4 regions of the Hafnia paralvei genome follow, and region 3 is predicted to be linked to each of the others. Evidence: predicted binding sites of a transcription regulator. Region 3 holds the regulator's gene; each other region holds the start of a gene.
What was found. The regulator CRP, encoded in region 3, controls carbon source genes, mostly activating them, when cyclic AMP is high. The targets are predictions, from matches to a motif close to ATGTGANNNNNNTCACAT.

Region 1: msrB (peptide-methionine (R)-S-oxide reductase MsrB) is a predicted target of CRP. The motif match lies at 3,418-3,435, and genes of this name have one in related genera.
Region 2: aaeR (HTH-type transcriptional activator AaeR) is a predicted target of CRP. The motif match lies at 3,046-3,063, and genes of this name have one in related genera.
Region 4: psiE (phosphate-starvation-inducible protein PsiE) is a predicted target of CRP. The motif match lies at 2,422-2,439, and genes of this name have one in related genera.

Annotation. Positions count from the first base shown of each region.
Region 1 is NZ_CP083737.1:2,738,927-2,746,714, reverse strand. It holds gene K9N75_RS13015 (MipA/OmpV family protein) at 295-1,038, shown strand; gene K9N75_RS13010 (D-hexose-6-phosphate mutarotase) at 1,120-1,992, opposite strand; gene gapA (glyceraldehyde-3-phosphate dehydrogenase) at 2,090-3,085, opposite strand; gene msrB (peptide-methionine (R)-S-oxide reductase MsrB) at 3,568-3,981, shown strand; gene K9N75_RS12995 (YeaC family protein) at 4,056-4,331, shown strand; gene pncA (bifunctional nicotinamidase/pyrazinamidase) at 4,403-5,038, opposite strand; gene ansA (asparaginase) at 5,075-6,091, opposite strand; gene sppA (signal peptide peptidase SppA) at 6,266-7,788, opposite strand, start outside.
Region 2 is NZ_CP083737.1:4,195,790-4,203,577, forward strand. It holds gene aaeB (p-hydroxybenzoic acid efflux pump subunit AaeB) at 1-1,528, opposite strand, end outside; gene aaeA (p-hydroxybenzoic acid efflux pump subunit AaeA) at 1,620-2,543, opposite strand; gene aaeX (p-hydroxybenzoic acid efflux pump operon protein AaeX) at 2,563-2,766, opposite strand; gene aaeR (HTH-type transcriptional activator AaeR) at 3,180-4,100, shown strand; gene tldD (metalloprotease TldD) at 4,810-6,255, opposite strand; gene nit1 (deaminated glutathione amidase) at 6,263-7,111, opposite strand; gene yhdP (AsmA2 domain-containing protein YhdP) at 7,116-7,788, opposite strand, start outside.
Region 3 is NZ_CP083737.1:4,351,367-4,359,154, forward strand. It holds gene K9N75_RS20195 (phosphoribulokinase) at 1-55, shown strand, start outside; gene K9N75_RS20200 (OsmC family protein) at 121-528, opposite strand; gene crp (cAMP-activated global transcriptional regulator CRP) at 858-1,490, shown strand; gene K9N75_RS20210 (YccS/YhfK family putative transporter) at 1,534-3,612, shown strand; gene K9N75_RS20215 (hypothetical protein) at 3,636-4,043, shown strand; gene argD (bifunctional acetylornithine/succinyldiaminopimelate transaminase) at 4,100-5,323, opposite strand; gene K9N75_RS20225 (helicase HerA-like C-terminal domain-containing protein) at 5,546-7,075, shown strand; gene K9N75_RS20230 (aminodeoxychorismate synthase component II) at 7,172-7,753, shown strand.
Region 4 is NZ_CP083737.1:351,169-358,956, reverse strand. It holds gene malF (maltose ABC transporter permease MalF) at 1-831, shown strand, start outside; gene malG (maltose ABC transporter permease MalG) at 848-1,738, shown strand; gene psiE (phosphate-starvation-inducible protein PsiE) at 1,985-2,392, opposite strand; gene K9N75_RS01600 (dicarboxylate/amino acid:cation symporter) at 2,633-3,880, shown strand; gene pgi (glucose-6-phosphate isomerase) at 4,008-5,657, opposite strand; gene K9N75_RS01590 (cation:proton antiporter) at 5,991-7,788, shown strand, end outside.

The sequences.
Region 1 (7,788 bases), 1.6 Mb from region 3:
AATGCTGGATAAACTTGAGTAAAAAGCGATAAATCCAGCATTTAAGATGAAAAAAATACAAGACTGCCAATATTTTCGCCGAATCCGCTACGACAAATATTTATTTATGCTATTGACGTTATAAGAAATATACAAAATGGCGGCGATAATGAGCCGTTTTTCGGTATAGCCTGTTTGATAGGGTTAATGATTCCGAATGTTCAAACAATTTTGTAAAAAATCGACTTAAAACAAGTTTTTGGTCTACAATCAGCGCGTTGTTTATAGACTATTTAGTTAGGGACAAGAAAAAACGTGAAAACATTAAAATTAACTACGCTAGGGCTATTAGTACTGGCAGCGACAAGTGCTGCACAGGCTGGAACCTGGTCATTGGGCGCATCAGCTTTAGTGAGTCCAGATCCTTATCGCGGCAATAACGATCGCGTATATCCTGTTCCAATTATTAACTATGAAGGCGATGATTTTTATTTCCGCAGTCTGACCGCAGGTTACTACCTGTGGAAGGATGAGCAGAATCAGCTGAGCGTAATGGCTTTCTATAACCCGCTGCATTTCAAAGCAAGCGACAGCGACGATCGTCACATGAAACAGCTGAGCAACCGTCACTCAACCGTGATGGCTGGTGTTTCTTATACGCATAAAGAAGACTGGGGCTCTATCCGTACCTCATTTGCTGGTGACATTCTGGATAACAGCAACGGCTTAATTGCTGATGCTGCGTATCTATTCCCGATCACCGCAGGTGCATGGTCGTTCACGCCGGGCGCGGGTGTAACATGGAATAGCGCTAACCAGAACGATTACTACTTCGGCGTTAGCGGCAGCGAGTCTAACCGTAGCGGCTACAAGCGTTATACGGCTGACGATAGCTGGAACCCATACGTTGAATTAACCGCTCGTTATCAGATTAACAGCAGCTGGAACGCATTCTTTACTGGCCGCTATATCCGTCTGAGCGATGAAGTTAAAGACAGCCCAATGATTGATAAGAGCTACAGCGGTCTGCTGTGGACGGGGGTGACATACACCTTCTAATCAGGCGATTGGATACGAAACGACTCGTAAATAACAAGGGACGCATTGAGCGTCCCTTTTTTGTCAGCGAGTCACGTCGGATTAACGAAGCGCGTGAGTACGCAGCGTGACAGAGAGGCGAGTCGGGTTATCGACGGAAGCTTTGAGCGGGCTAGTGACATGCGCAGTTTCGACACACACCATGGTTTTGTAACCGTCGTTTGGCATGTCGGCCATGCTTACGGAGAGTTCAGACCATGGATTCCACGCGACAACATCGGTATTGTTGTGGTGGTGTACTTCAATCACGCGCTGCAGCGCTTTATCGGTAATGACGCTAAAAGGTTCTGGTGCAGTATAAATGCGGTCAGTACGAGTAGCAAAAGTGAGGTTGCCTTGCTGTTCTCTCGTACCTGAGTTGACTTTATCGATATACGGAGTGCCTAAGCCACTCACGTCAACACGCGTAATATCACCGATATTGAAGTAGGTGTGCAGCGCTGCGGCATAATCATACTCGCCGTGAGACTCCAACTCCATCTCACATTCTGCGCCTAGCTTGTAGCGGGCAATCAGGCAAAAATCATGCGGCCAATATTTTTTACTTTCAGGGCTTTGCTCAAGTGTGAAGGTTAAGATTACGCCATTCTCATCTTCGTCATGTGCAGTTAATGTCCACGGCAGATTACGAGCGAAACCGTGCGCAGGTTGTCCTGCAGGGCCAAACCACGGCCAACAGATTGGAATACCGCCGCGAATGGCTACACCATTTTTGAATGCAGATTCACTGCTCAGCCATAAAACAGGTTTCTCGCCGGACGGTTGCCACGTCAGTAAATGTGCGCCTTGCAAGGTAACCGCAGCACGTACTTTCGGATGATTAACCACGACAACGGGCAGTTCGTCGATCTGGCGTTGGGAAATATAGGGAGTGATTTGTTCTTGAACGGGCAGGGAGAAGATCTTTTCAGACAGATTTTGCTGTGACATTAGATTGGCCTTCATATGCTAGGTGCAAAAACCAAAAAAAAGGGCGACACGAATGTCGCCCTCTCATCAGCTTATCACTAAATTATTTAGAGATGTGAGCGATCAGATCCAGAACTTTGTTTGAGTAGCCAGTTTCGTTATCGTACCAAGAAACCAGTTTCACAAAGTTGTCGTTCAGCGCGATACCCGCTTTAGCATCGAATACTGAAGTGCAAACTTCGCCGTTGAAGTCAGTAGAAACTACGTCATCTTCGGTGTAACCCAGAATGCCTTTCAGTTCGTTTTCTGAAGCGGCTTTCATTGCTGCACAGATGTCTTTGTAAGACGCTGGTTTTTCCAGACGTGCAGTCAGGTCAACAACGGAAACGTTAGGGGTAGGAACGCGGAACGCCATACCAGTCAGTTTACCGTTCAGCTCAGGGATAACTTTACCTACTGCTTTAGCAGCACCGGTAGAAGAAGGGATGATGTTCTGGGATGCGCCGCGGCCGCCGCGCCAGTCTTTGTGAGACGGGCCATCAACAGTTTTCTGAGTAGCGGTGGTAGCGTGAACAGTGGTCATCAGCGCTTCAACGATACCGAACTTGTCGTTCAGAACTTTAGCCAGTGGAGCCAGGCAGTTAGTGGTGCAAGATGCGTTAGAAACGATATCTTGGCCAGCGTAAGTTTTATCGTTTACACCCATAACGAACATAGGGGTGTTGTCTTTAGAAGGACCAGTCAGAACGACTTTCTTAGCACCCGCAGCGATGTGCTTACGTGCAGTTTCGTCAGTCAGGAACAGGCCGGTAGCTTCAGCAACAACGTCAACGTTGACTTCGTTCCACTTCAGGTTAGCCGGATCACGTTCTGCGGTAACACGGATAGTTTTGCCGTTAACGACCAAGTGGCCATCTTTAACTTCAACAGTGCCGTTGAAACGACCGTGAGTAGAGTCGTACTTCAGCATGTAAGCCATATACTCAGCGTCTAACAGGTCGTTGATTGCAACGATTTCGATGTCAGAACGTTCTTGAGCAGCACGGAAAACAATACGGCCGATACGGCCAAAACCGTTGATACCTACTTTGATAGTCATATATTCCACCAGCTATTGGTTAGTGAATATTCCCGTCCTAATTCACGTTGCATGTGTGTTGGCTGCTTGTGATTACCGAAGTCACTTACTGACGTAAGCGCCTAAAGATTCACTCAGTTGCCGCCTTCCTGCAACCCGAATTATTTAGGGTATAAAAGGTTGGTTGTAAAATTACAAAAACCTTATAAAGCGTCAAGCGGAATCGTGTCAATTCTTGCTGTAAATCAAAGCACAAACCTGACACGAACAGTAATTACACGCTCCCAATTAACACTCTTTTCGGATTATACATGGGGGCAGTCCTTTGAGTCTCAATCCATCTCGACTCTCATTTGTGATGCCTGTCACAAAAATGAGGCTGCCGCCGCTTCGCTAAACAGTTTAGACCAAAATCGGCTGAACCATTGTTAACTGTTTGTTATAATTAATCGCCAAAAAAAGTGAGCGGCAATAAATTAAAACACCTCTTTGAGAACGCACAAATGGCTAAAGACGATTTCTCTACTCAACACCCAAACGATTTAACTGAGATGCAACGCTACGTTACACAACAGCGGGGCACTGAGCCGCCATTCAGCGGCAAACTGCTACACAATAAACAGGACGGCATTTATCACTGCCTGTGCTGTAACAGTCCACTGTTTTACTCAAACAGCAAATATGATTCCGGCTGCGGCTGGCCTAGCTTTTACCAGCCTGTCAGCGCAGATGCTATCCGTTATCTTGAAGATAACTCATATGGCATGCAGCGTACCGAAATTCGCTGTGCTCATTGTGATGCGCATCTGGGGCATGTCTTCCCTGATGGGCCTCAGCCAACCGGTGAACGTTACTGTGTGAATTCTGCTTCACTCAGCTTCACCGATGAAGACTCTGGCGAAAAGACTCAGGGTTAACGAAACTCTTTTCTATGTGCTTATTATAGCGCAGAAGAAACGATTCAGCAAAGTGCATCTTAGTGAGGTTTAAAATGGAACTTGACGATTTGCTGGCCGCGATGACGCCGGAGATTTATCAGCGATTAATGACGGCGGTCGAACTGGGAAAATGGCCGGATGGCGTGAGCCTAACGCCCGAGCAGAAAGAAAACAGCTTGCAGATGGTGATGTTATGGCAGTCGCGACATAACACTGATGCTCAGCATATGAGTATCAATACTCAAGGTCAGATCGAGATGAAAAGTAAACAAGATTTTAAAAAAGGGTTTGAGCGCGACGCGATTATTCGTTTGAAACCAGAGGCGTAGCGTCGTAAGAGAAGAGGGCGAGTGCGTTGCGTGCCCGCCCTTATGATTTTTTACCCGAAGCGGTGTATCTGTTACACACAGAACGCAATTTCGTCTAGCCGAGACAATACCGCGCCATGTTCCCGCATTTCTTGCAGTGCCGCTGAGCTGTCATCAGGATGGATATTAACGCCACGACAACCGTCGATAATGACCACAACCTGATAACCTAGTCGTAGTGCATCCAACACTGAAAACTTCACGCAGTAGTCGGTCGCTAATCCCATAACATATAGCTTGTCGATCTGATGATGCTGAAGCCACTGATGTAGCTCGGTTGAGGCTTTTTGCCCGTTATCAAAGAATGCGCTGTAGCTATCGATTGATTTGTCGGTGCCTTTTTGCACAACATGATCGAAGGCATTGCTATCCAGCGAAGGATGGAATTGCGCCCCCACAGAACCTTGAACACAGTGATCGGGCCACCAAACCTGTGCTAGACCCGCGAGCTCGCCCACCTCACCAATATTTCCACCAGACTGACTGGCAAAACTGCCGTGATGAGCTGGGTGCCAATCCTGTGTTGCGATAATCGGTATACCATGATGTTGCGCGATATCGATCGCTTTTAACGCAATAGGCATGACCCTATCACCTTCAGAAACCGCCAACGCCCCGCGAGGGCAAAAATCATTTTGTAGATCGATAAGCAATAATGCTGCTGACATTGCCAATTCCTTTTTCATCGTCATGGACGAGGATGACTAATCGGTGACACTCAGTTCGCCGCGCAGATCCTGCTTCATTTGCTCTCGGATTTGCTCAGGGGTGAGATTCTGACATAGCAGATAGTGCAGCTTTGTGAGCGCTGCTTCAACCGTCATATCAAAACCGCTAATCACGCCGGCGTGTGCTAGCGCATTTCCAGTGGCATAGCCTTCCATATTAACGCGGCCTGAAATGCATTGGGTCAGATTGACCACCACAATTCCACGGTCAGATGCTTCCTGTAATTCTGCAAGCAGATCGGCTTTTTGTGGCGCATTACCCACGCCATAGGAGCGTAGAATTAACGCTTTAACCGGCTGGCGTAAAAAATTACGCACAACGTCTGCTGAAATACCCGGATAGATCGTCACCACCCCAATCGGCTGTGGCGTTATCTGGTGTACTTTTAACGGCTCACTATGCAACTGATTCATCAATGGTGCGATACGGCGAATGTTAATTCCGGCCTCAAGCAGCATTGGGTAGTTGGGGGACGCGAAAGCGTCAAAGCCGTCGGCATGGGCTTTAGTCGTGCGGTTGCCTCGGAACAGCTTGTTATTGAAAAACAGAGAAACTTCGTTGATCGGATAGTTTGCCGCGAGATACAGCGCGTTAAGCAGGTTGGTTTGCCCGTCGGAGCGCAGCTCGGCTAATGGAATCTGTGAGCCGGTTACAATCACCGGTTTGGCTAAATTCTCCAGCATGAAAGACAGTGCCGAGGCGGTAAACGCCATCGTGTCAGTACCATGCAGGATCACAAATCCATCGTAGTTATCGTAGTTGGCGGCAATATCGTCAGCAATATGCTGCCAGTCTTCCGGCGTCATATCGGAAGAGTCGATCAGCGGCTCGTAGGCATGGATGGTGAAATCAGGCATCTCAGGGCGATGAAACTCAGGCATCAAGGCTAATTGGCGCTGTAGATGTCCAGAAACAGGGATATAACCGTTTTCTGAACGCTGCATGCCAATGGTGCCGCCCGTGTAGGCTACGTAAATGGATTTCTTCTGCATGGCTTTGGATTCTGTTGGGTGAGCGTTTCGCGGTGGATTAGGCGTCATTACCTATTGCAGTGGATTATAGGGCTAACGCCAAATAAAAAAAGCCCACCAAGCCGATAAACCAGAATAATGGTTTAACAAATTCGGTGGGCTGTAGCTAGATACTCTTAAAAAGCGTGTTAATCGTTATTTCACATCACCGCAGCTCATGCAGAGCGCATAGCGATTTTGTGGGTCATTTAGCGTAGACATCCAGTCTGTTTTATCTTTCAGCAGCGCGGAGATACGCACTAGAGATTCAGGCAACATCGCACGAACCGCTGATGGCAATGCGGCTTGCACGGAGCCGGTAAATTGGCCTAATAGCATTTGGCCAAAGCTCGGATCTTCAACGAACCAGTTCAACTGATAGGTTTTCAGCTTGGCTAATTCAGCCGCTTTACTGACCGCGTCGTCAAAGTCACCCAATTGATCGACCAAACCGTTTTTCTTGGCGTCAGAACCTAACCACACGCGCCCCTGTGCAATTGCATCAACTTGCTCTGGGGTTTTGTTACGTGCTTTGGCGACCAGATTGATAAAGTTGTTGTAGCCATTCTCAATGTTGATTTGCATCATTTGTGAGAACGCTTCTGGCAACGGTTTAGTGACCGTGAGGTCAGCTAACGGCGAGGTGGCCACACCGTCGGTATGAACGCCGATACTATCTAAGGTATTTTCAAAGGTGTTGATAACACCGAAAATGCCGATAGAACCCGTTAACGTGCTTGGACTCGCTACGATGTAATCCGCTGGAGTTGAAATCCAATAGCCGCCAGATGCCGCTAAGCCGCCCATAGAAACGACGACCGGTTTACCTGCAGCACGTGCAGCAGCCAACTCAGAACGAATCACTTCAGAGGCAGATACGCTGCCACCAGGGCTGTTCACGCGCAGCACGATGGCTTTGATTTTCGGATTCAAACGCGCATCACGAATTTGATTCGCGGTGGTATCGCCGCCAACATTACCCGGCGTAGCTTCACCATCCATAATTGCGCCATCGGCGAAAATTACCGCAATTTCACTACCGCTTTGTTTCGCCGCCGGTGGCGTATAGTCATACATGCTGATCGCGCTGAAATCCTTAGTCGATTTATTCCAACCGAAGGCTTTGGTGAACAGATTCTCAACCTCAGAGCGTGAAGCCAACGCATCGACCAGCTTATTGCTTAACGCATATTTCGCTGTATCTCCGCCAACGGCCTGCAGACCTTTTAATATGCCTTCAGCGCCAGGGAACAGTTGTTCTGTAGTGATTTGGCGGTTAGCCGCCACCGTGGTCAGATAGTTGTTCCACATACCGCTCAGCCATTGATTATCAGCATCGCGCGCAGCAGGAGACATATCATCACGAATCATTGGCTCAACCGCTGATTTGTAAGTGCCTACGCGGAAGATATGGGTGCTGACTTTTAGCTTATCGAGCAGTGTTTTGTAATAGAGGTTATTAGTAGCCATCCCGTGCAAATCGACCACGCCCTGCGGGGAGAGGTAAATTTTGTTGGCATAGCTCGCTAAATAATACTGAGCTTGATTGTAACTATCGGCGGTAGCAAAGATAGGCTTACCGCTATCGCGGAATTCACGCAGAGCTTTACCGATATATTGCAGTGATGGCTGATCGGCACCGGCGAAATCATTGAGCGATAACACCATGCCGGTAATGT
Region 2 (7,788 bases), 160 kb from region 3:
TTCTCGCTTTTGAGCGATCACGAATCAAGAACAGCACGACCATCGCCACGAAACAACCGATAACCTGCCCTATCGCATTGTCTAAAAAGCTGCTGACAGGGAATGTCATCGGGTTACTGAGTACCATAATATTAATGGTCGATGCCAACGTCCCCAGTGAACCCAAGCGGCGTTTCTGTACTTCCAGACCAATAACGAACGCCATTAATCCAAGGCTAATGCACAATAACAGCATACTCTGCTGTGTGGCTGGCAGAATAAGCATGTAGAACAACGCGCCAATCGGCAGCGCCATCATTGTGCCTAATAGGAAATCGATGGAGGCCATACGAGGATTCGGCGTGCGCATTGCCAGTGCAGTAACGACTGCGATCATCACCATACAGCCACTACCGGAAGTCCAACCGGTCCACAACCAGAATAGCGCACCAATTGAGGTTGCAGCCCACGTACGTAAGCCGTTTATCATCGCGTGGTGACGCTCTGCGGAAGCGGGTTTCACCACGTATTCACCTTCGAGGATATTTTCTTCCACCGAGCTGATGCTGCTATTGGTGTGAACACCTTTAGCGAGCAGCAGATAACGCGTTGCGGCACCAATCCAACTACTGATGGTTAGCGGCACGCTACCGGTCGGCTGCATGGATAGCAACTGGCGCAGTTGCTTCATACGCTTGTGAACATCACCAATAGTTTCAACTGGTTCAAGGATCAACACCTGCATTTCACTAGGAATACGCTCTGGCGCATTGGTACTAATGAAAAACGTTTCACAGGCTTGGGTGATCAGCGTGAGAGAAACCGTATTTAGCGCCTTTAAGCGACGGTTAACCCGCACCCAACGAGTTGACTCCAGCATCAAATTGCCGCGCATTCCGTTCAGCGCATTGGTTCCCTTAACCAGATCGTTCCATGATTTATCAATCACTTCACGTTCATCTGGCCGAACACACATTTGCAGTAGCCGAAATTGATCGACGATCAACGAACTCACGACACGGTCAATATCACTTTTGATCGAACGTGGAGAGAAAATAATATCGGCCAGCACAGCACAGACGATACCCAGTACGATTTCGCTACAGCGTTCTACCGCATACAGCGGACTCAACAGCGGCTCCGTTGCCGTAGTCACCACAATAATCAGCGCAGTGTAACCTGCTAACCCAAACGCATATGAGTTTTCGATTCGTACCAGCGAAGAAATCCAAGTACACACTCCTGCCCATGCGCAGCAGAGTAGCATCATCACCAACGGTGCACGGATAAACAGCATCATAATCAGCAGGCCGCCAATCGAACCGATAAACGTGCCAATAATACGTAGCCAACCACGGTGACGAATGGCACCTGAGAAGGGTTCTCCGCCCGCTGCAAACGCGGGCCCCGCAGCGACGATAGCCGCGGTTAATACCGACCAGCGCGGAGTCTCTAGGTTCAGGTGGAATCCCAAAAACAGCGCCAGCACGATAGCAAATGCTAACTTACAGGCAAAACGTAAGCGCAAAAACATGCCACCATTATTCATCATTGCCTCTTTTGCGCTAAAATGATCGCGATTTGCACGTTATTAGTGTGCAAATCGCATAAACATCAGTGAAATGAGATAGGAAAGCGACTTAGCCGAATTCGCGCAGACGATGTAGCAGTTGAACAATCGGCGATGACGATTTTCGTTCCACATCTTGCTGATTGCTAACCACCACGGTCGCGGTTGTCCCTGCAGGATAAGGAGACTCCTGCTCGTTACCATCAAGCAGAATTTTTACCGGCACACGCTGTGCCAAACGTACCCACTCAAGGTTGGAATCGACGGTTGCTAGCCCTTTGCTATCCGCAGTAGAACTTTTGTTGTTCACGCCTGCCGATATGCTATCTACCGTGCCATATAGGATACGATTACTGCCCAACGGAGTGATCTCCACGCGATCGCCACGCTTAATGCCATCGAGTTTGGTCTCTTCCATATAAGCAAGAATGTAGAACGTACCTTTTTTGACCAATGCCACCGCGGTAGCGCCACGGTTGATAAATTCGCCCTGATGAACGTTGAGGTTAGTTACCCAGCCATCAGCAGGAGCACGTACCACGGTGCGTTCCAAATCAAGCTTCGCCAGATCACGCGTTGATTGCGCTTTTGCCAGCTGCTGGCGAACCGTCGCCAGCACGTTACTCGACTGATCAATCTCTTCCTGCGACATCGCCTGAACGCCTAAGCGTACACGACGCCCAGCCTCTTTGGCTTTTTCCGCCACTAACGTCTGGTAGTAACGCACATCGGCTTCAGCCTGATTCAACGCCTCTTGATAACGAGGACGGTCAATGACAAACAAGATTTGATCTTTTTTGACCAACTGGTTGTCGTGGATAGGAACGTCAGAAAGTAAACCACTCACGTCGGGCGCAATCGCGACGACATCAGCAGTAAATTTCGCATCGCGCGTCCATGGTGATTCAGTATAAAAGGCCCATGCTTTGAAAACGGCAATAGCCGCTAGTATCACGATGACCACGGTAATAGCGATGCGGGTCATTCTTATCATAATTTGATTCACAGTGACCTCAGACAAATAAGCAGGTAATCAAATAAAACAAACAGCAGTACAGCGCGGTGTTAAACAGTGCCGGATGCCAGACAAAATCGTAGATCCCTGTCGGCTGTAACACGCGCCGAAATAGTAAAAACAGCAGCAAAGCCACCAGCAATTCAAAAAATACCGGTGGAAAGGAAAGGCCAAAAACGACCATTACCGGTAGCAGCCCCATAGTTCTCTCCACTCAAATAATATTTAGCCTAGCTCAACGCGAAACACTTGGTCGTCCGTATCTCCCAAACTCAATCATTTACGGCCTGACACGATCCACTAATCGCCCTCATCCTAGGAAGCTGGCTGATGGCGGTTAACGCAAAAAAGGATGTCTGTCAGAGGATGTGAGCTACAGGATCTGATTGCAGAAGGACATTTCGTTGTTTGGTACGCAGAGGATTGTTCCGCATCGTCAATGACAATATCTTAGCGCAATAATAATCACCATGTATAGAATATGTGAGCTAAATCACTTTTTATTTAAAATAAACAATCGGTAGAATATTTAAGCTATCATCAACCCCACAAACTCTGGATGCATGGCGTTTTATGCAGCTATAGCATCGCTCTCCTATTAAGGTAGATTGAATAATGGAACGACTTAAGCGTATGGCTGTTTTTGCCAAAGTGGTGGAATGTGGTTCTTTTACCAGCGCAGGGCGGCAGCTTGAGATGAGCGTTTCTTCTATCAGTCAGACCATCTCCAAGCTTGAAAACGAGCTCAATATTAAGCTGCTAAACCGCAGTACCCGAAGCATTGGTTTAACCGAAGCAGGGAAAATTTATTATCAGGGCTGCCGGAAAATGTTGCTTGAAGCACAGGAAGTTCATGAACAAATCTACGCCTTCAATAATACGCCGACGGGTACGCTGCGAATCGGCAGTTCTTCCACGATGGCGCAAAACGTCATCGCCCCTATGACGGCGCGAATGTTGCGTGAATATCCCGGCCTTTCTATTGACTTGGTGACCGGTGTTCCGGCTCCAGATCTCATTGCTGACGGCCTTGATTTAGTCGTACGCGTAGGTGCACTGCAGGACTCAAGTCTATTTTCCAAACGGCTAGGTTCAATGCCAATGGTGGTCTGTGCGGCAAAAAGCTATCTGCAACAGCAAGGCACCCCAGAAAAGCCCAGCGATATCGCCAGCTTCAGTTGGCTAACCTACAGCGTACGTCCAGACAGCGAATTTGAGCTAATCGCGCCCGAAGGCCAAACGCTGCGCCTGTCACCACAAGGGCGCTTCGTAACCAATGACTCACAAACACTAATCCGCTGGCTGTGCGCTGGCGTAGGCATCGCTTACGTGCCATTGATGTGGATTATTGATGAAATTAAACGCGGAGAAGTGGAGATCCTATTCAGCCGCTACCAATCCGACCCAAGGCCGGTTTATGCTCTCTATACGCAAAAAGATAAGCTGCCGCTAAAAGTGCAGGTATGCATCAACTATTTGACGGAGTATTTCGCGAAGGTTGGGGAGATTTATCAGGATTATAGGCAGGGGGCATAGATTTGTTTTATGGATGTTTTGTGAAACTGAGATAAAAAACCTCAGATTTAAGTGTATGAAATTGATATGTAAAGTTTCGTACGCCTAATGGCATTGGAATCTGCATAAACACTGTGCAGGCGTCCGAGCAAGGCGGCTCAATCGCCGCCTCCTTGCATCCGGGCTTGGCACCGTCTTTCAGCCTGCTTCGCAGGTGCCCGAATCTCGTCATTCCGGCCTTAACGGAACGAACGGCAATCGCGAGTATTCGGCGCATCCCTGCGCCTCCCCCCTGTGGGGCCAACGCAAGCGTTGTTCAAATTTGCTCCGGGCAAATTTGTCCTGGCTCCTCCGTTCTTTCGCCGACATCCCTGTCGGCGAATCCTAGCCTTCATTCCTCCCTTCGGCTGAACGATAACGTGCCAGAAAAGGTCAACAGCAAAAGAGAAAGGCCACACTCTAATGCTGATCGTTTAAGAGATCGAGATACACGGGGTTAGCACACCGCGGGGCGCTCCGGCAGCTAAAGCTGCTACGACCCCATCGGTGTACTTCCCCTAAAATCACGCTTAAGTGACCAGCATTAGGCCACACTCTGTTTTTGTTTTTATAATTGTTTAAGTCTTGGTAGGAAGAGCCGCCGGTACAGGGAGATGCTCCGGCGGGGTTTGAGGCGGGGATAGATGACCGATACCAAAATGGAGCGAAGATGGCATCTCAGAAACGGGAGTTACGCCGTCCCGCCCACCGTCATTGAATCTAGCTTCAGAGTTGGTTGTCCAACACCGACCGGTACGCTTTGCCCCTCTTTACCGCACACGCCGACGCCTTTATCCAGCGCCAGATCGTTGCCGACCATAGAGATTTGCTGCATTGCTTCAATACCAGAACCAATCAGCGTAGCGCCTTTTACCGGTTTAGTGATTTTACCATTCTCGATCAGATAAGCCTCTGAGGTAGAAAACACAAATTTACCAGAAGTGATATCCACCTGACCGCCCGCGAAGTTTGGCGCGTACAGGCCATACTCGACGCTGGAAATAATATCCTGTGGGGTAGATTTTCCTGCCAGCATGTATGTGTTGGTCATACGTGGCATTGGCAGATGCGCATAAGATTCACGACGACCATTTCCAGTTGGAGCAAGCCCCATCAAACGGGCATTCATTTTGTCCTGCATAAAGCCTTTCAGAATACCTTTTTCAATCAATACATTGTACTGACCCGGCACGCCTTCATCATCGATAGCTAGGGAACCACGACGACCACTGATAGTGCCGTCATCAACCACGGTACACAGCTCAGAAGCAACTAACTGCCCCATCTGACCACTGAATACTGACGTACCACGACGGTTGAAGTCACCTTCTAAACCATGGCCTACCGCCTCGTGCAACAGAACGCCCGGCCAACCTGCCCCCAGAACTACCGGCATCGAGCCCGCAGGAGCTGCAACCGCCGATAAATTCACTAACGCCATGCGCACCGCTTCTTTAGCAAACGCATCCGCGCGAACGTCGCCATCGACCATTTCGAGGAAATATTCATAACCGGAACGACCGCCGCCGCCGCTAGAACCGCGCTCACGGCGACCATTTTCTTCTACCAGTACGCTTACCGAAAGGCGTACAAGCGGACGAACATCCGCCGCCAGCGTGCCATCGGTCGCAGCCACCAAAATCAGCTCATATACACCAGTAATGCTGGCTGAAACTTCCTGCACTCGCGGATCTTCAGCACGAGCAACGTTGTCCACACGATGTAACAGCGCAATTTTCTCTTCACGTGGCAGGCTTTGCAACGGGTCAATGGCTGGATACAGTAAACTATGAGGGATGTTGCCCAAGGTATGGACTTTGCCATTGCCTTGTTCACGCACAATGCTACGAGCGGCCTGAGCGCTTTGATTGAGCGCGTTAAGGGTAATCTGATCCGCATAGGCAAAACCGGTTTTCTCGCCGCTGATAGCGCGCACACCAACGCCTTGATCGATGTTGTAAGAACCGTCTTTAATGATACGGTCTTCAATCACCCAAGATTCGTGGTAACTGGACTGAAAATAGAGGTCAGCGTAATCAAGCTGACGCTCAGCCAGTGTGCCCAATACTGAAAACAGATCTTGATGACTCAGTTTGTTAGCAGCCAATAACTGCTCACTGACGAACGTCAGACTCATAGCGTTTTTACTCTTGTTTATCCAAAGGATTAACCAGCTTCGGCTGGAATCGGTTGTGTTGGGCGACCGGCATCTGGGTGCGGATATTCTCAAGTGAGTGAGTATTCACCTTCACCTTAATCGGCATAACCAAATCGGCATTTTGTTCAATCACATTGCCCCAGCCATCAACCGCCATGGTATGCCCCCATGTACGGCGAGTTGCGCCATGACGGCCAACCTGAGCCGGAGCCAAAATATAGCACTGGGTTTCGATAGCGCGTGCGCGCAGCAAAATCTCCCAGTGAGATTCTCCGGTCACGCGGGTGAACGCAGCCGGAACGGAAATAATTTCTGCGCCTTTATCACGCAGCGCTTGGAATAAGCCAGGGAAACGCAGGTCATAGCAAATTGTCATACCCAATTTGCCTACCGGTGTATCCACGACGGTAAGGTGCTGGCCATGCTGATAGGTATCAGACTCGCGGTAATGACCGTGAGTATCTTTGATATCAACATCAAACATATGTAGCTTGTCATAACGCGCTTTCAGCTCGCCTTGATCGTCAAACAACAGACTGCTCGCGGTGATTTGTTTGCTGTCTTCACGACTGACGAGTGGCATAGAGCCGACAAGAATCCACACGCCGTAGCGGCGCGCCATATCACGGATGGCATCCTGCAACGGCCCAGTGCCCTCCTGTTCCGCCTGTTGATGGTATGCTTTCGAATCAGCAAACAACAGCGCATTTTCTGGCGTCATGACCAGCTTGATATTGCTATTTAACTGTTTGAGTTGCTGTTCTATTTGCGCCAGATTCGACCGGATGTTATCTCCGCTGCACAGTTGCAATAAAGCAATATTTGCATTCCTCATCGTGCTATTTCTCCTTTGGCTGGCGTAACACTTCATTAATAGTTGGGTGATCTAAACTACCTGTAATGTTGTAGCGTATGAGCGATATTTTATTCCACAATGGGGCAAGCACTTTCGATGCGGCAAACACCGCGGCCCCCACCACGGGATTAATAACAAATGCGGTAGCAACGCCTACAGTCGCCGAAATCTCAGGCGCGACAACAGCCTGCATATCGATACGGCGTGTGACAAAGTTCACTGAACCATCCATCGCTATATCAGCGGCTAACCCGTCTACCAGCAAATCATTCGTGGATAAAATACCATTTTTAAACTTACCATTGCCGCGAATGCTGTCATAGTAGAACCCCTGACCAAACGTATCGCTAAAATCAAGTTTTAGCTTACGCAGCAATGCATCAAAACTCACCAAACGTAGGAGTTGCCCTGCTCGACCACCGCCCGCGTTATCAATCTCACCTTTACCCAGCTTACTGCTTAGCGTTCCATTAAGCGAATTCACCTGTGGGCTCCATGGTTCACCCATCCAATTCACATCGAAATGGATATCAAAAGGTGAGTTTTTTAACGGAGATGCAAAGCCAAAATAATCACTACTGTTGGTCACGTTAGCGCCCTTCAGCCGGCCTTTGAGCGTGGTATGATCTTTATCGCCGCTTTGGTTCCAGGTCCCC
Region 3 (7,788 bases):
ACTGATCATGACGCCGTTGGTGCAACGGCTTATCGAAGGGAAGAAAATCGAATAACAACGTGTTACGCAATATCAGGCACCTTGGCACAAAACCACCGGTGCCTGATGAAGTGAATCAAATTACTCCACCACGATAGTTTCAAAACTATGGGTAATGTTAACGGCTTGACCCAACATCAACGCAACAGAGCAGTATTTTTCCGCAGAAAGCGCAACGGCGCGCTCAACGGCTTTATCCGTAAGGCCTTTGCCCGTGACAATAAAATGCAGATTGATATGGGTAAACAAGCGCGGAGCTTCCTCGCGACGTTCAGACGTCAATTTGACTTCACAATCGCGCACGTCCAATCGTCCTTTCTGTAAAATGGAAACTACGTCAATGGCACTGCACCCCCCTGCTGACATCAATACCATTTCCATTGGGCTTGGCGCTTTATCACCAGCGTTTCCGTCCATAAGAATCTGATGTCCTGAAGCCGATTCGCCCAGAAAAGTCATTCCTTCAACCCATTTCACTCGTGCCTGCATGTTTATCGCCCCTTTGGTTAAATTCTGTCATCAGACTACGCTTTCTGTAAAAAACAGGCAATCCGAGGCCTCACTTCTGATGCTGAAGCGAGACAACACGAGACACCTGAACAAAGCTGTGCTACAAACTATGCCGAAATGGATCTTTATGGATTGAAACGGGTATAGATCAATAACTCTAGGAAACAATTACCTTAGCCTATTACTCTATATCTCGATTATGCAGTGCTATAACAAGTTAATAAGCAAAGCCCCGTGCCACAATAAGCACACTGTCTGGATCAGTATCCCGATATTAGGGCCGCGATAACAACAGAGGATAATAGCGAATGGTTCTCGGCAAACCGCAAACAGACCCGACTCTTGAATGGTTCTTGTCTCATTGCCATATCCACAAGTATCCGTCCAAAAGTACCCTGATCCACCAAGGCGAGAAGGCGGAAACCCTGTACTACATCGTTAAGGGATCCGTTGCAGTATTGATTAAAGATGAAGAAGGTAAAGAAATGATCCTTTCCTATCTTAATCAGGGCGACTTCATTGGTGAACTGGGCTTATTTGAGGAAGGACAAGAACGTAGCGCTTGGGTTCGTGCAAAAACAGCCTGTGAAGTTGCTGAAATTTCTTACAAGAAATTCCGCCAACTGATTCAGGTTAACCCAGATATTCTGATGCGCCTTTCTGCTCAGATGGCTAGCCGCTTACAGGTTACCTCTGAAAAGGTGGGCAACCTTGCGTTCTTAGACGTGACTGGCCGTATTGCACAGACGCTGCTGAATCTGGCAAAACAGCCAGATGCCATGACTCATCCAGATGGTATGCAGATCAAGATTACTCGTCAGGAAATCGGCCAGATCGTTGGCTGCTCCCGTGAAACCGTTGGTCGCATTCTGAAGATGCTGGAAGATCAAAATCTGATCTCCGCGCACGGAAAAACCATCGTCGTTTACGGCACTCGCTGATAAATGATGCCCGTGTAGCATCGCTGCACGGGTTTCTTTCATTATGTGGCGGCGGTTTATCTACCACCCGGAAGTCAACTATGCACTGCGTCAAACGCTGGTGCTGTGCCTCCCTGTTTTATTTGGCCTACTGACCGGCAATCTACAGCTTGGTCTAATGTTTTCTTTGGTACCAGCCTGCTGCAACATTGCAGGGCTCGATACTCCTCATAAGCGCTTCATCAAACGATTAATCGTTGGCGGCAGCCTATTCGCGTTTTCCAGTTTCTTGTTACAACAATGCCTGCTATGGCAAATTCCGCTGCCGCTTATCATGCTTGGGCTTGCGTTACTGCTCGGTGTTAACGGTGAGATCAGCCCCCTACACGCTAGGCTTCTTCCCGCAGCACTCGTCGCTTCGATATTTACGCTAAGTATGGCTGGAACAGTTCCCATCTGGCACGGGCCACTGCTGTATATTGTTGGCACCATCTGGTATGGCGCTTTTACTTGGTTCTGGTTTCTCTTATGGAAAGGGCAGCCGATCCGAGAAAATCTCAGCCAGCTCTACACGCAGCTAGGCGACTATATGGACGCCAAATATAGCTTGCTAACTCAGCATATCGATCCAGAAACGGCCTTGCCGCCGCTGCTACAGCGCCAGCAAAAAGTGATGGACTTAATTACCCAGCTCTACCAACAAATGCACATGTTATCTCTGGTGCATAATCCTGAGTACAAACGTCTACTGCGCTATTTTCAAGTTGCATTGGATCTTCAAGAACATATTACCGTTAGCTTATCTCAGCCCGATGAAGTGCAAAGCCTAGTCGCCAAAAGTCAGGCTGAAGCTATTTTGCGCCGCAACGCTCAAGTCATATCAGAGAGGCTCAGAACGGTGGCTGGCGATATTCTGTATCACCGCTACCCCAAACATTTTTCGATGGATAACGAGCTAGCCGCGCTGGAAAAGCTGGCTAATCAGCACCCAGATAACCCCGTTGGAAAGTTTTGCTATTACCATTTTAGCCGTGTAGCTCGATTGCTAGTTCGTCAGCGTCCTCTCTATCAGCGCAATCTGATGTCTACACAGCAACGCCTTCCTTTTTGGCCTGCATTACGCGCCTATCTCTCATTTAAATCCGTAGCGCTACGTAATGCAGCGCGTTTAGGCATTACTCTCGCTGCGGGCAGCAGTTTGGGGATGTTATTCCATCTGCCAAAACCCTACTGGGTTTTGCTCACGACCATGCTGGTCATTCAAAATGGCTATAATGCAACGCGGGTGAGGATCCAGCACCGTGCGCTAGGAACCTTTGCTGGACTGATTATTGCTGCGGGATTACTACAGTTAGACCTACCGCTAAATGCCACCTTGGCCTGTATGCTGGTGATCACCATTGCAGCCTATTTGGTACTACGTAAAAACTACGGGCTGGCGGTGATTGGTTTCACCGTAACTGCCGTTTATACCCTACAGCTTTTACAGCTCAATGGGCTCCATTTCTTGGTTCCAAGACTGATTGATACCGTACTCGGCTGTATTCTCGCCTTCGCAAGTACCATCTGGCTATGGCCACAATGGCAAAGTGGTCTACTGCGCAAAAATGCTCATCAGGCACTAGAGGCATATCAAGATGAGCTTCGCCTACTGCTCTCTCCTGAACCGAAAGCAACCGATTTAGCCTATGCCCGCATGAAGGTCAATCAGGCACATAATGCCGTATTCACCTCGCTAAATCAGGCGATGCAGGAGCCGGGGTTTGATTCCAGATATCTGACCGACATGCGTCTGTGGATCACTCACAGCCAGTTTATCGTGGAGCATCTTAACGCAATGACAATCCTCGCCCGAGATCACTACATGTTGACTGAAAACCTAGCGCAAGATTATTTGCAGCGCTGTGAAATCGCCTTGCAGCTCTGTCAGCAACGCTTAGAACACGATGGACCAACCTTGAGCAATAACGCCGCCGTCTTCCAGTCTGATGAGCAGGAAACCAGTGGAATGCCCGTAACCCAGATTGAAGTCCATCTACGCCGAATCATTGCGCACCTGCGCGCCATGCATACCATTTCATCGATAGCCTGGCGGCAACGACCACATCATGGGATTTGGATGAGCCGTCGATTAAGGGATTAAATTTCTCCCGTGTCTTTCAAGAAATGGCGTATATTCTTCTTCATGCCAAGATAAACGCCAAACTATTGATGAACATACAATTTTTACTGCTAATATCATTTCAAATAATACTTATTATTTCTCTTCTGCTATTCAGAAAATACCCGCTCATACATATCGCATTCACTACGCTTGCCGTCATTTCAGTCATGCCACTCGCGTATTTCATTGGCACATTTTCGCAAGGGTTAAGTTCTAACCTTTGCTACTCCTACATGATTGCTGAATTAGCCACCACCTCTACAGTGGCGATCCAATCCAGCAGCAGCGCAACTCAACAAAAATATATTGATGGACTTAAATCCATTCCAAACTATGGGTATGAATCCAACTGCAATGATATGACGGCAGCGGTAAAGCGTTTGTCTCAATCAGTGAAAGACGCCAAATAAACAATCAATTACCCCATGAATTAAATGACTTATACTGCCATTCGCACAGCCAGGCATTACGATTTTTTAGCTATCACCGCCCCGATCGCTTTTTCTAATCGCATCATACCTTCATGGATATCCGCAAACTCCACAACGAGCGATGGAGCAAAGCGCAAAATATCAGGACCCGCATTTAACAACATGAGGCCTTCAGCGGCGGCGGCGTGCAGAATATCGCGCGCTTTACCATGGTATTCAGGGCTCAGTTCTGCGCCCAGTAGCAGCCCCATACCACGTACCTGCGTAAAGACGTTGTACTTAGCATTTATGTTCGCCAACGCCTCGACAAACAGCGAGTGACGTTCTTCAATACCCGCCATAACCTCTGGAGTATTAATCACGTCCAGCGCTGCTTCTGCTACCGCGCAGGCCAGTGGGTTGCCGCCATACGTAGTACCATGTGTTCCCACATGCATCGCGCTGGCAATTTCATTCGTCGTCAACATGGCGCTAATCGGGAAACCGCCGCCCAAAGCTTTAGCGGTAGTCAGAATATCCGGCGTCACGCCATAATGCATATAAGTAAACAGCTTACCGGTACGCCCCATTCCGCTTTGCACTTCATCAAATACCAACAGCGCCTGATGGCGATCGCACAGCTCGCGTACACCTTTAAGGAAGCTTTCAGTCGCAGGCATTACCCCACCTTCACCCTGAACCGGTTCTAAAACCACGGCACAGGTATGGTCGTCGATAACGGCTTTTACCGCGTCGAGATCGTTGAAAGGTACATGAACAATATCCGCAGGTTTCGGGCCAAAACCGTCAGAATATTTAGGCTGCCCGCCGACAGAAACGGTAAACAACGTGCGGCCATGAAATGCGTGGTGGAACGCAATAATCTTGGATTTGTATGGACTGATTTTGCTCGATGCGTAGTAACGTGCCAGTTTAAACGCCGCTTCGTTTGCCTCCGCACCGGAGTTGGCAAAGAAAACACGCTCCGCAAAAGTGGCATCAATCAGCTTCTGTGCCAAACGCAGCGCGGGTTCGTTGGTGAAAACATTGCTAACATGCCACAGCTTTTCGCCCTGCTCATGTAAAGCTGCCACCAATGCCGGATGACAGTGCCCTAGCGCCGTTACAGCAATACCTCCCGCAAAATCCACATACTCTCGCCCCTGTTGATCCCATACTCGGCTTCCCATTCCGCGCACAGGAACAAAATCTGCCGGTGCATAGATAGGCAACATTACCTTTTCAAATGTGTCTCTTGCGACTGCCTGTTGCTTCGCCATTACGCAACCATCCTTTTTACATTGCCAGAAAATCTCACTCGCAGGGAGTGAAAATATAATCATAAAATATGCATAATAAATCAAACAATGGCAACCGTATTTTCTCTTGGGTTTTCTCCGAATCCCACGTTTGGCAACGACGCTAAAGTTGAGACTAAGATACAGCGTGCTTATACTTTGAACTTGGAAGTTAGATTCCGCCTCTTTATTTAAGGACTGACCATGAGCGCTCCGCTTACCATTGCCAAGAATCAAAATGTCACGCTGCATCTCCTCCCCGCTCTGGCAAACCGCCATGGACTGATTACCGGTGCAACAGGCACGGGTAAAACCGTGACGCTGCAAAAAATGGCGGAGCAGTTTTCTCGCATTGGCGTTCCCGTCTTTTTAGCCGACGTAAAGGGTGATTTATCCGGTATCGCAGCGGCAGGAACGCTTTCAGAAAAGCTACAGAAAAGATTAGATGCCTTGCAGGTAGCCGACTGGTCACCGCAGGCGTGTCCGGTGGTTCCTTGGGATATTTTTGCCGAGAAAGGTCATCCTATTCGCGCGACAGTGTCAGACCTTGGGCCACTGCTGCTTTCCCGCCTACTCGATCTCAACGACGTACAGTCCGGTGTGCTACAGCTGGTGTTCAAGATTGCCGATGACAACAATCTGCTGCTGCTCGACATGAAAGATCTCCGCGCCGTGGTGCAATTCGTGGGGGATAATGCCAAACAGTTCACCACTGAGTACGGCAACATTTCTACTGCGTCCATTGGCGCTATTCAGCGCGGTTTGCTCACGCTAGACCAGCAGGGCGCTAACCATTTCTTTGGCGAGCCGATGCTAGATATTAACGATCTGATGCGTTGCGACGCCAATGGCATGGGCGTTATCAATCTCCTCGCCGCCGATAAGTTAATTAATCAGCCTAAACTCTATTCCGTGTTTCTCTTGTGGCTGCTTGCCGAATTATTTGAACAGCTTCCGGAAGTGGGTGACGTCGCTCAGCCAAAACTGGTGTTCTTCTTCGATGAAGCCCATCTGCTGTTTAACGATGCGCCTGCGGCGCTGCTCGACAAAATAGAACAGGTAGTCCGTTTGATTCGCTCCAAAGGCGTAGGGATTTACTTCGTCACCCAAAACCCTCTGGATATTCCCGATAATGTACTGGGCCAGTTGGGTAACCGCGTACAGCACGCGCTGCGTGCCTTCACGCCTCGTGACCAAAAAGCGGTCAAAGCGGCGGCTCAAACCCTGCGCGCTAACCCTGAATTCAGCACCGAAGTGGCCATCACCGAGCTCGGCGTAGGTGAAGCTTTAGTGTCTTTTTTGGATGAAGGTGGGCGTCCAGCCATCGTTGAGCGAGCGATGGTTATTGCACCGGAATCTCGCATGGGGCCATTAACCGCCGATGAGCTAAATCATGCAATCAATCACTCTCCACTTTATGGCCGCTACGATGAAACCATCGATCGCGAGTCCGCTTATGAAAAAATTACCCAGCAAGGCTTTAGCACTGTCGATAGCGGTGACGAAAACGCCAGCGCCGCCGACGTGAAAAAACCGGAAGCCAGCGCACAAGAAGGCGGCGGATTAATGGGAAGTCTGAATGAAATTTTGTTCGGCACCACCGGTCCACGCGGGGGTAAAAAAGATGGTGTGGTGCAAACTGCGGCTAAAAGCATGGCTCGCCAGGTCGGTAGCTCACTAGGACGCCAGATTCTACGCGGTGTTTTAGGCTCGATTATGGGTGGACGCAAATAGCGCTATAACGATTCTTACTCATGCCCCTCTTACTTGTGCCCCGCATGATTTATCATCGGGGCATCTGATATTTTTACTGCGCAAAGCGAACCCCTGATGCTGTTGTTGATCGATAATTACGACTCTTTTACCTATAACCTCTATCAATATTTTTGTGAGCTCAAGGCAGACGTTGTGGTGCGCCGCAACGACGAGCTAACGCTTGAACATATTGAATCCCTAGCACCTTCGCATCTGGTGATATCACCGGGGCCCTGTACACCCGATGAAGCCGGTATCTCTTTGGCTGCTATACAACATTTTGCAGGCAAGATACCTTTGCTCGGTGTCTGCTTAGGGCATCAGGCATTGGGGCAGGTATTTGGTGCCAAGGTTGTTCGTGCTCGTCAGGTCATGCATGGTAAAACCTGTGTGATTCGCCATACCAACAGTGGCGTGTTCCATGGCCTCAATAATCCACTCACGGTGACCCGCTATCACTCCTTGATTCTGGAAAAAGAAACGCTGCCCGACTGTCTGGAAATCACAGCGTGGAGCGAAAACAACGGCGAACAAGATGAAATTATGGGCGTACGCCATCGCACCCTAGACGTTGAGGGTGTGCAGTTTCATCCAGAGAGTATTTTGAGTGAACAGGGGCACGAGCTATTACAGAATTTTTTACGGCGCCAAAAGTAAAACGCCCGCCGTCAGCGTAACATCGTTCACTTAAA
Region 4 (7,788 bases), 730 kb from region 3:
GCGGTGAATGCCCAAGGACAATGGGAGAATGAGCAGCTCAGCCCCGGTTTTACCGTCTCGATAGGCTGGAAAAACTTCATGCGAGTGGTGCAGGATGAAGGTATCCGTCAGCCCTTCGTCAGCATATTTATTTGGACCATCATCTTCTCGGTGCTCACCGTCGTTTTCACCGTCGCCGTCGGCATGGTATTGGCTTGTGTCGTTCAGTGGGAAGCGTTGAAAGGTAAAGCTATTTATCGCGTGATGCTGATTCTGCCCTACGCCGTTCCCTCATTTATTTCAATATTGATCTTTAAGGGGTTGTTCAACCAAAGCTTTGGTGAGATCAACATGCTGCTGAGTCATCTGTTTGGCATCAAACCCGCTTGGTTCAGCGATCCGTTGACGGCCAAAAGTATGATTTTGATCGTCAACACCTGGCTCGGATACCCCTATATGATGATTCTATGCATGGGCTTGCTGAAGGCGATTCCTGACGATTTATATGAGGCTTCGGCAATGGATGGCGCGGGGCCGATGCAAAACTTCTTCCGCATCACATTACCGCTGCTGATTAAGCCGTTAACACCGCTGATGATCGCCAGTTTTGCTTTCAACTTTAACAACTTCGTTCTGATTCAGCTGTTAACCAACGGCGGGCCTGACATGCTGGGTACTTCAACGCCTGCGGGCTACACCGACCTGTTGGTCAGCTACACCTACCGCATTGCGTTTGAAGGCGGTGGCGGACAAGACTTTGGTCTGGCGGCCGCGATTGCCACTCTGATTTTCCTGTTGGTTGGCGCGTTGGCGATTCTCAATCTGAAAGCCAGCAAAATGAATTTCGATTAAGGAGAGGGACCACGATATGGCAATGGTTCAACCAAAATCCCAGCGTTTACGACTGCTGTTTACTCATCTGATGATGCTGGCATTTATCTGCATGATCATGTTCCCACTGCTGATGGTGATTGCAATTTCGTTGCGCTCCGGCAACTTTGCCACTGGTAGCCTAATCCCAGAGAAGATTTCGTGGGAACACTGGCAATTAGCGTTAGGTATGACCGTCACCAACGCAGACGGCAGCGTCACGCCACCACCTTTCCCCGTTCTGCTTTGGCTATGGAACTCAATCAAAATCGCCGTTATTACCGCAGTGGGTATTGTTACGCTTTCCACTACCTGTGCTTACGCTTTTGCCCGTATGAAATTTAAAGGTAAGAGTTCACTGCTCAAGGGCATGCTGATTTTTCAGATGTTCCCTGCGGTTCTTTCTTTAGTCGCGCTATATGCCTTATTCGACCGTATTGGCCAATATGTTCCGTTCCTCGGATTAAATACCCACGGCGGCGTCATTTTTGCCTATATGGGGGGGATTGCTCTGCATGTTTGGACCATTAAGGGCTATTTTGAAACTATCGATAACTCGCTAGAAGAAGCCGCTGCACTGGATGGCGCTACGCCGTGGCAGGCGTTTCGCTTGGTTCTGTTGCCGCTTTCGGTACCAATTTTGGCTGTGGTATTCATTCTGTCATTTATTGCCGCGATTACCGAAGTGCCGGTTGCCTCCCTGTTGTTGCGCGATGTGAATAGCTATACGTTGGCGGTCGGTATGCAGCAGTATCTCAATCCGCAAAACTACCTGTGGGGCGACTTTGCCGCAGCGGCAGTGCTGTCGGCCATTCCGATTACGGCCGTATTCCTGCTTGCGCAGCGTTGGCTGGTAGGCGGACTGACGTCCGGTGGTGTGAAAGGGTAATGCGTGGAAAAACCTGTGTCTTTGTTATTGCCGTTTTTATCATTAGCTCGAGGTTATAGCCATATGCTATGACCTCTTTGGCGGCCATTGGCCTAATGCTGGTCACTTAAGCGTGATTTTAGGGGAAGTACACCGATGGGGTCGTAGCAGCTTTAGCTGCCGGAGCGCCCCGCGGTGTGCTAGCCCCGTGTATCTCGATCTCTTAAACGATCAGCATTACCCATTGGCCGCCTTTTCTTTTTAGCTCTACTCGCGCTTGAGTTTTTCTGTATTCGCAAGGTATAACGCAACCACCAGCACCAAAATGGCGGCAGAATAGATCAATGTATCTGCCGGACTTTTGTGGTCGACGATAATCAGACGAATAATCGCGGTAATGCCGATGTAGATAAAATAGCGCAGCGGGAAATGGTATCCCGATTGGAAATACTTCACGATCAGCGCAATAAACTCGAAGTAGAGAAAATAAATCACTATCCCTTCGATCAGTAGATAGGAAGACGCGGTTTCGCTGGCGTTAAACAGCACCGTACCCAGCGTAAATGTCTCCTTTCCAAGAAATACCACCAGAATCACGGCCAGCATCAACAGCCCCGCGTTCAGGATCCACTGTAAAATCTTGGCGATAGTGCTCGATTGTTTGCTACCTGGCATTAATGTTCCTTTTGCCGTTGAAGTCGTTTATGTGATCAAGTTAACAAAATGACTATTTTGTCGTCTATCCCCTGTGAAAAATAAATACCTAAATCCTCTAAGAGAAATCCAACCAGTTCCACATTTTGCGACATTTTTTTGTTAATCGTTTTACTATGGCTCCCGGCTAATATTCGCCAAGAAACGAATCATTGCCGTAGCTTATACCAGGGCGTTCCAACGATTGAGAAACAAAATAATATGAAAATACTGCGTCATTACGGTTTTACTATTTGCTTACTGCTAGGGATCATTCTTGGTGGCTTATCCGGCATCATTTTCGGAGAAAAAGCGGCGATCGTGCAGCCAATCGGCGATCTATTTCTTAATCTGATGTTTGTCGTCATCGTGCCGCTCGTGTTCCTCAGCATTTCATCGTCAATTGCAGAAATGAAGCAAATGGCTCGGCTCGGGAAAATCATGGGGACGGTCTTTGCCGTATTTCTTAGCACCGCGCTCATTGCCGCCGTTATCGCCTTCATTGGCACCCAAATTTATAATCCATTCCAAAACGTAGACGTCAGCACGCTGATTGCCCATTTGCCACCTGCGCCAGATTCGCACGGTAAAAGTTTGGGAGAAATCATCGTGAATACGTTCACAGTGCCTGACTTCCTGCAGTTGTTTACTAAATCCAGCCTTCTGCCGTTGATTGTTTTCTCGGTGCTGCTTGGTTTGGCGACCTCAATGTCAGGTGAAAAAGGCCAGCCAGTGGCTGATTTTCTTACCGCAGGTACGACCGTTATTCTGCGCATGGTCAAGATTATCATGTACGCCGCACCTGTCGGTTTAGGCTGTTACTTTGCCGCCACCGTAGGTCACTTAGGTCCACAAATTATCAATGGCTACCTGAACGCGTTTCTGTTGTATCTGATGCTAACGGTTATCTACTTCTTCGGCGCAAATACGCTGTATGCCTTCGTGGCCGGCGGAAAACTTGGCGTCAAAGTTTTCTGGTCAAACGTTTTGACTCCAGCGATTACCGCCGTGGCAACGTCATCAAGCGCAGCCTGTATTCCAGCCAATCTGGTCGCAACGAAGAAAATGGGAGTACCCGATGATATCGCTGAAACCGTGATCCCTTTGGGCGCTAACACCCATAAAGATGGCTCGGTCATTGGTGGCATCATCAAAATTGTGTTTCTGTTTACGCTGTTCCATAAGGATATGAGCGATCCCATGAACATCGCAGCCATTATCAGCGTGGCATTCTTAGTCGGTGCGGTCATGGGCGCAATCCCCAGCGGGGGTATGACGGGCGAGCTGATGATTTGCTCAGTCTTTGGCTTCTCACCAGAACTGGTCGGTACCATCATGATTATCAGCACAATCATCGACGTTCCAGCCACGCTGCTGAACTCCACTGGTAATACCGTGTGCGCCATGATGGTCACTCGGTTTGTGGAAGGAAAGGATTGGCTAAAACGCAGGGTATGTATTCAGGGTTAAGTCCACAATAAATCTGTGGATTTCTATATAGTATCGTACTTCCGGTTTGAGAGAAGAACCAAATCAAACAAAAATGCCACCCCAAGGGATGGCATTTTTTATACTTGAATTTACCCCATTAACTCGCTTATGCGCGCCACTTTTTGAAACGGTTAATCAGCGCATTGGTTGAGCTATCGTGGCTTTTCACGTCTTCACTACCGTTCAATTCAGGCAGGATACGGTTAGCCAGTTGTTTGCCCAGCTCAACGCCCCACTGGTCGAACGTGAAGATATTCAGGATTGCACCTTGGGTGAAGATTTTGTGTTCGTATAGCGCAATCAACAGACCCAAACTATATGGTGTGATTTCACGCAGCAGAATGGAGTTGGTCGGGCGGTTACCTTCAAACACTTTAAACGGCACGATGTGCGCCACTTCAGCCGCCGTTTTACCTGCTTTAGCAAACTCCTCTTCCACTTCTTCACGCGATTTACCGAAAGCCAAAGCTTCGGTCTGAGCAAAGAAGTTAGATAACAGCTTGCTGTGGTGGTCTCCCAACGCATTGTGGCTAATCGCTGGAGCGATGAAGTCGCAAGGAACCAGTTTAGTCCCCTGATGGATTAGCTGGTAGAAGGCATGCTGACCATTAGTCCCCGGTTCGCCCCAGATAATTGGACCTGTTTGATAGGTGACTGGATTGCCGTTACGGTCAACGTATTTACCGTTGGACTCCATATTCCCCTGCTGGAAATAGGCTGGGAAACGATGCATATACTGGTCATATGGCAGAATGGCTTCAGTTTCAGCACCGAAGAAATTGTTGTACCAAATACCGATCAGCGCCAACTGCACCGGCAGGTTTTGTTCAATCGGTGTATTAGCAAAATGCTGATCCATCGCATGTGCGCCGCTCAGCAGCTGTTCAAAGTTATCGAAACCAATGCTCAGCGCAATAGACAGCCCGATAGCGGACCATAGGGAATAACGACCGCCGACCCAATCCCAGAATTCAAACATGTTGGCAGTATCAATACCAAACTCGCTAACCGCTTTGCCATTGGTAGACAGCGCCGCGAAATGTTTAGCTACGTGGGCTTCATCACCAGCAGACTTCAGGAACCAGTCACGTGCGCTGTGAGCGTTAGTCATGGTTTCTTGTGTGGTAAAGGTTTTTGAAGCCACGAGGAACAGCGTGGTTTCTGGATTTAACGTTTTTAGCGTTTCGGCAATATGAGTACCATCGACGTTGGAAACAAAATGCATGTTCAGATGGTTTTTGTAGGGTTTCAGCGCTTCGGTCACCATGTATGGGCCTAAGTCAGAGCCACCGATACCAATGTTCACTACGTCAGTAATCGTTTTGCCGGTGTACCCTTTCCACTCTCCACCGATCACACGCTCGCAGAACTGCTTCATCTTCGCCAACACCGCATTCACTTCAGGCATCACATCTTTGCCATCGACGATAATTGGCGTATTGCTGCGGTTACGCAGAGCGATGTGCAGCACGGCGCGATCTTCAGTACGGTTAATCTTTTCGCCCGCAAACATGGAGGCTATCGCCCCCTGCAAATCCGTTTCTTTCGCTAAAGCCTGCAGCTTTTCGAGGGTCTCTGTGGTAATGCGGTTTTTAGAAAAATCGACCAGCATTTGGTCATCAAAGGTAGCAGAGAACTTAGAGAAGCGGTCGGCATCTTGAGCGAACAGATCGCGCATCTGCACAGATTTCATTTGCTCGAAATGCTGCTGCAGAGCATGCCAGGCAGCGGTTTGACTAGGATTGATATTTTTCATAGCGACGCCTTTATGCTTGAGAATAAAAGAGAGTTTGTTCTTCAGACATGTGTTCTTGTGAAAATCGAGACAAGCAAGCTACCGAACTCGGCGGTTCCATGAAAACCGGAATGACGACGGGCAGGTACTGAGTCATCTTTTCCCAACGATTTATCAAATTGTATCCTTTTCCCCTCCGGTTGCGATCACTTTTGTTGCGATAGTTGAAAACTGTTAATCCCTTTTCACACCTGATACTGACTCCATTCAGCCAAATCCTCACATTGCGCCATAATGTTGCTAAACTGTCATGATAACCATCTGTTTTTGTTAATCGTTTCTAAGGTTCATATCATGGAGCTATCAACACCATTAATGCTGGTCATTATTGGCATCAGTTCACTTGCGGCCCAGTGGCTCGCTTGGCGATTGCGCATTCCGGCTATTTTACCTCTGCTACTGATCGGTATTACGTTAGGCCCAGTGACACATGTCATTGCCCCCGACGCCCTGTTTGGCGAACTGTTGTTCCCTCTGGTTTCACTCTCGGTTGCCATTATTCTGTTTGAAGGCTCACTCACCCTGCGTTTTGAAGAAATTCGTGGGCTAGGTGGCGTCGTTCGTAATCTCGTTAGTATCGGTATGCTCGTGACCTTTGCCATCATTTCAGTTTCTTGCTGGTGGCTGTTGGGTTTTTCCGCCGAACTTTCGGCACTGGTCGGTGCCGTCACCGTCGTGACTGGGCCAACGGTTATCGCACCATTGATGCGAGTAGTTCGTCCTAAAGCAAGTATAAACCGTGTACTTCGATGGGAAGGGATTGTGATCGATCCCGTCGGTGCAATTTTTACGGTACTCGTCTTTGAATTCATTGTGTTACGCCAAAATTCGGAGGCTTGGACGCATCTATTCGTGACCTTTGGCAAAACCGTCGTACTTGGCCTGTTAATCGGTGCGCTATTTGGCTATGTACTTGGCATTGCCTTACGGAAAGTGTGGATCCCACGCTATCTGCAAAATCTCGCCGTACTGGCCGTGATGCTCAGCGCATTTGGATTCTCTAACGCCGTTGCAGAAGAATCCGGCCTGCTTGCGGTTACCGTCATGGGAATATGGCTGGCTAACATGCGAGATGTTGATATCAGCGATATTTTGGCGTTCAAGGAAGAGTTATCGGCTATCTTAATTTCCGCGCTGTTTATCATTCTGGCTGCACGCCTAGATATTGGTGCATTGTGGGCGATGGGATGGCCGCTGGTTATCGTTTTGCTTATCGTGCAGTTTGTTGCGCGTCCATTATGTATTGCCGTCTCCACCGTCGGTTCCTCGCTACGATGGCAAGAGAAAGCGCTGCTTTCATGGATTGCGCCTCGCGGTATCGTTGCAGCAGCCGTCAGCTCATTATTTGCCCTCACGCTACAACGAATGAACTACCCCGAAGCGGATAAACTGGTTACCGTTGTCTTTGCCGTAATCATTGGCACCGTGGTGCTGCAAAGTTTAACCAGCGCCCGACTCGCTCGTTGGCTTGGCGTTCAGCAGCAAAAGCCGCGTGGAGTGCTCATTATTGGCGCCAACACCGTTGCGCGAGCCGTAGCTCAGGCACTGATGAAGCTAAAAATTCCCGTCATGGTGACGGACAGCAGTTGGGAATATTATCGTCAAGCGCGCATGGACGGAATTCCTGCTTATTATGGTCATGCCTATTCGGAACATGCTGAAAACTATCTCGATCTTAGCGATACGGCTCAGGTACTGGCGCTCTCACCCAATCGGCATCAGAACGCGCTTGCGGTTTATCACTTTGGCCATATCTTCGGCGAGCGAAAAGTCTTTTCCATCCGTTCCAGCGCCCAGCTAAAAGGCCGTTCTAACGGTGAAAGCAGCCGTTTCCGTCGCCATGAAATTCTGTTTAATCATGAGGCCACTTACTCACGCCTGAGTACATTGTTAAGCAAAGGTGCCGTAATTAAGGCCACCAAGCTCAACGAAAACTTTGGTTGGGTTGAGTATCTGGAAAAACATCAAGGCGTCATCCCACTATTTGCGCAAAAAGAGGATGGCTCACTTCAGCCCGTGAATGAAAACAGCGTGCCTGCCATGCCCTGTACGTTAGTTGCGCTGGTTCAAGGGGAATACGTAACCCCCTCAA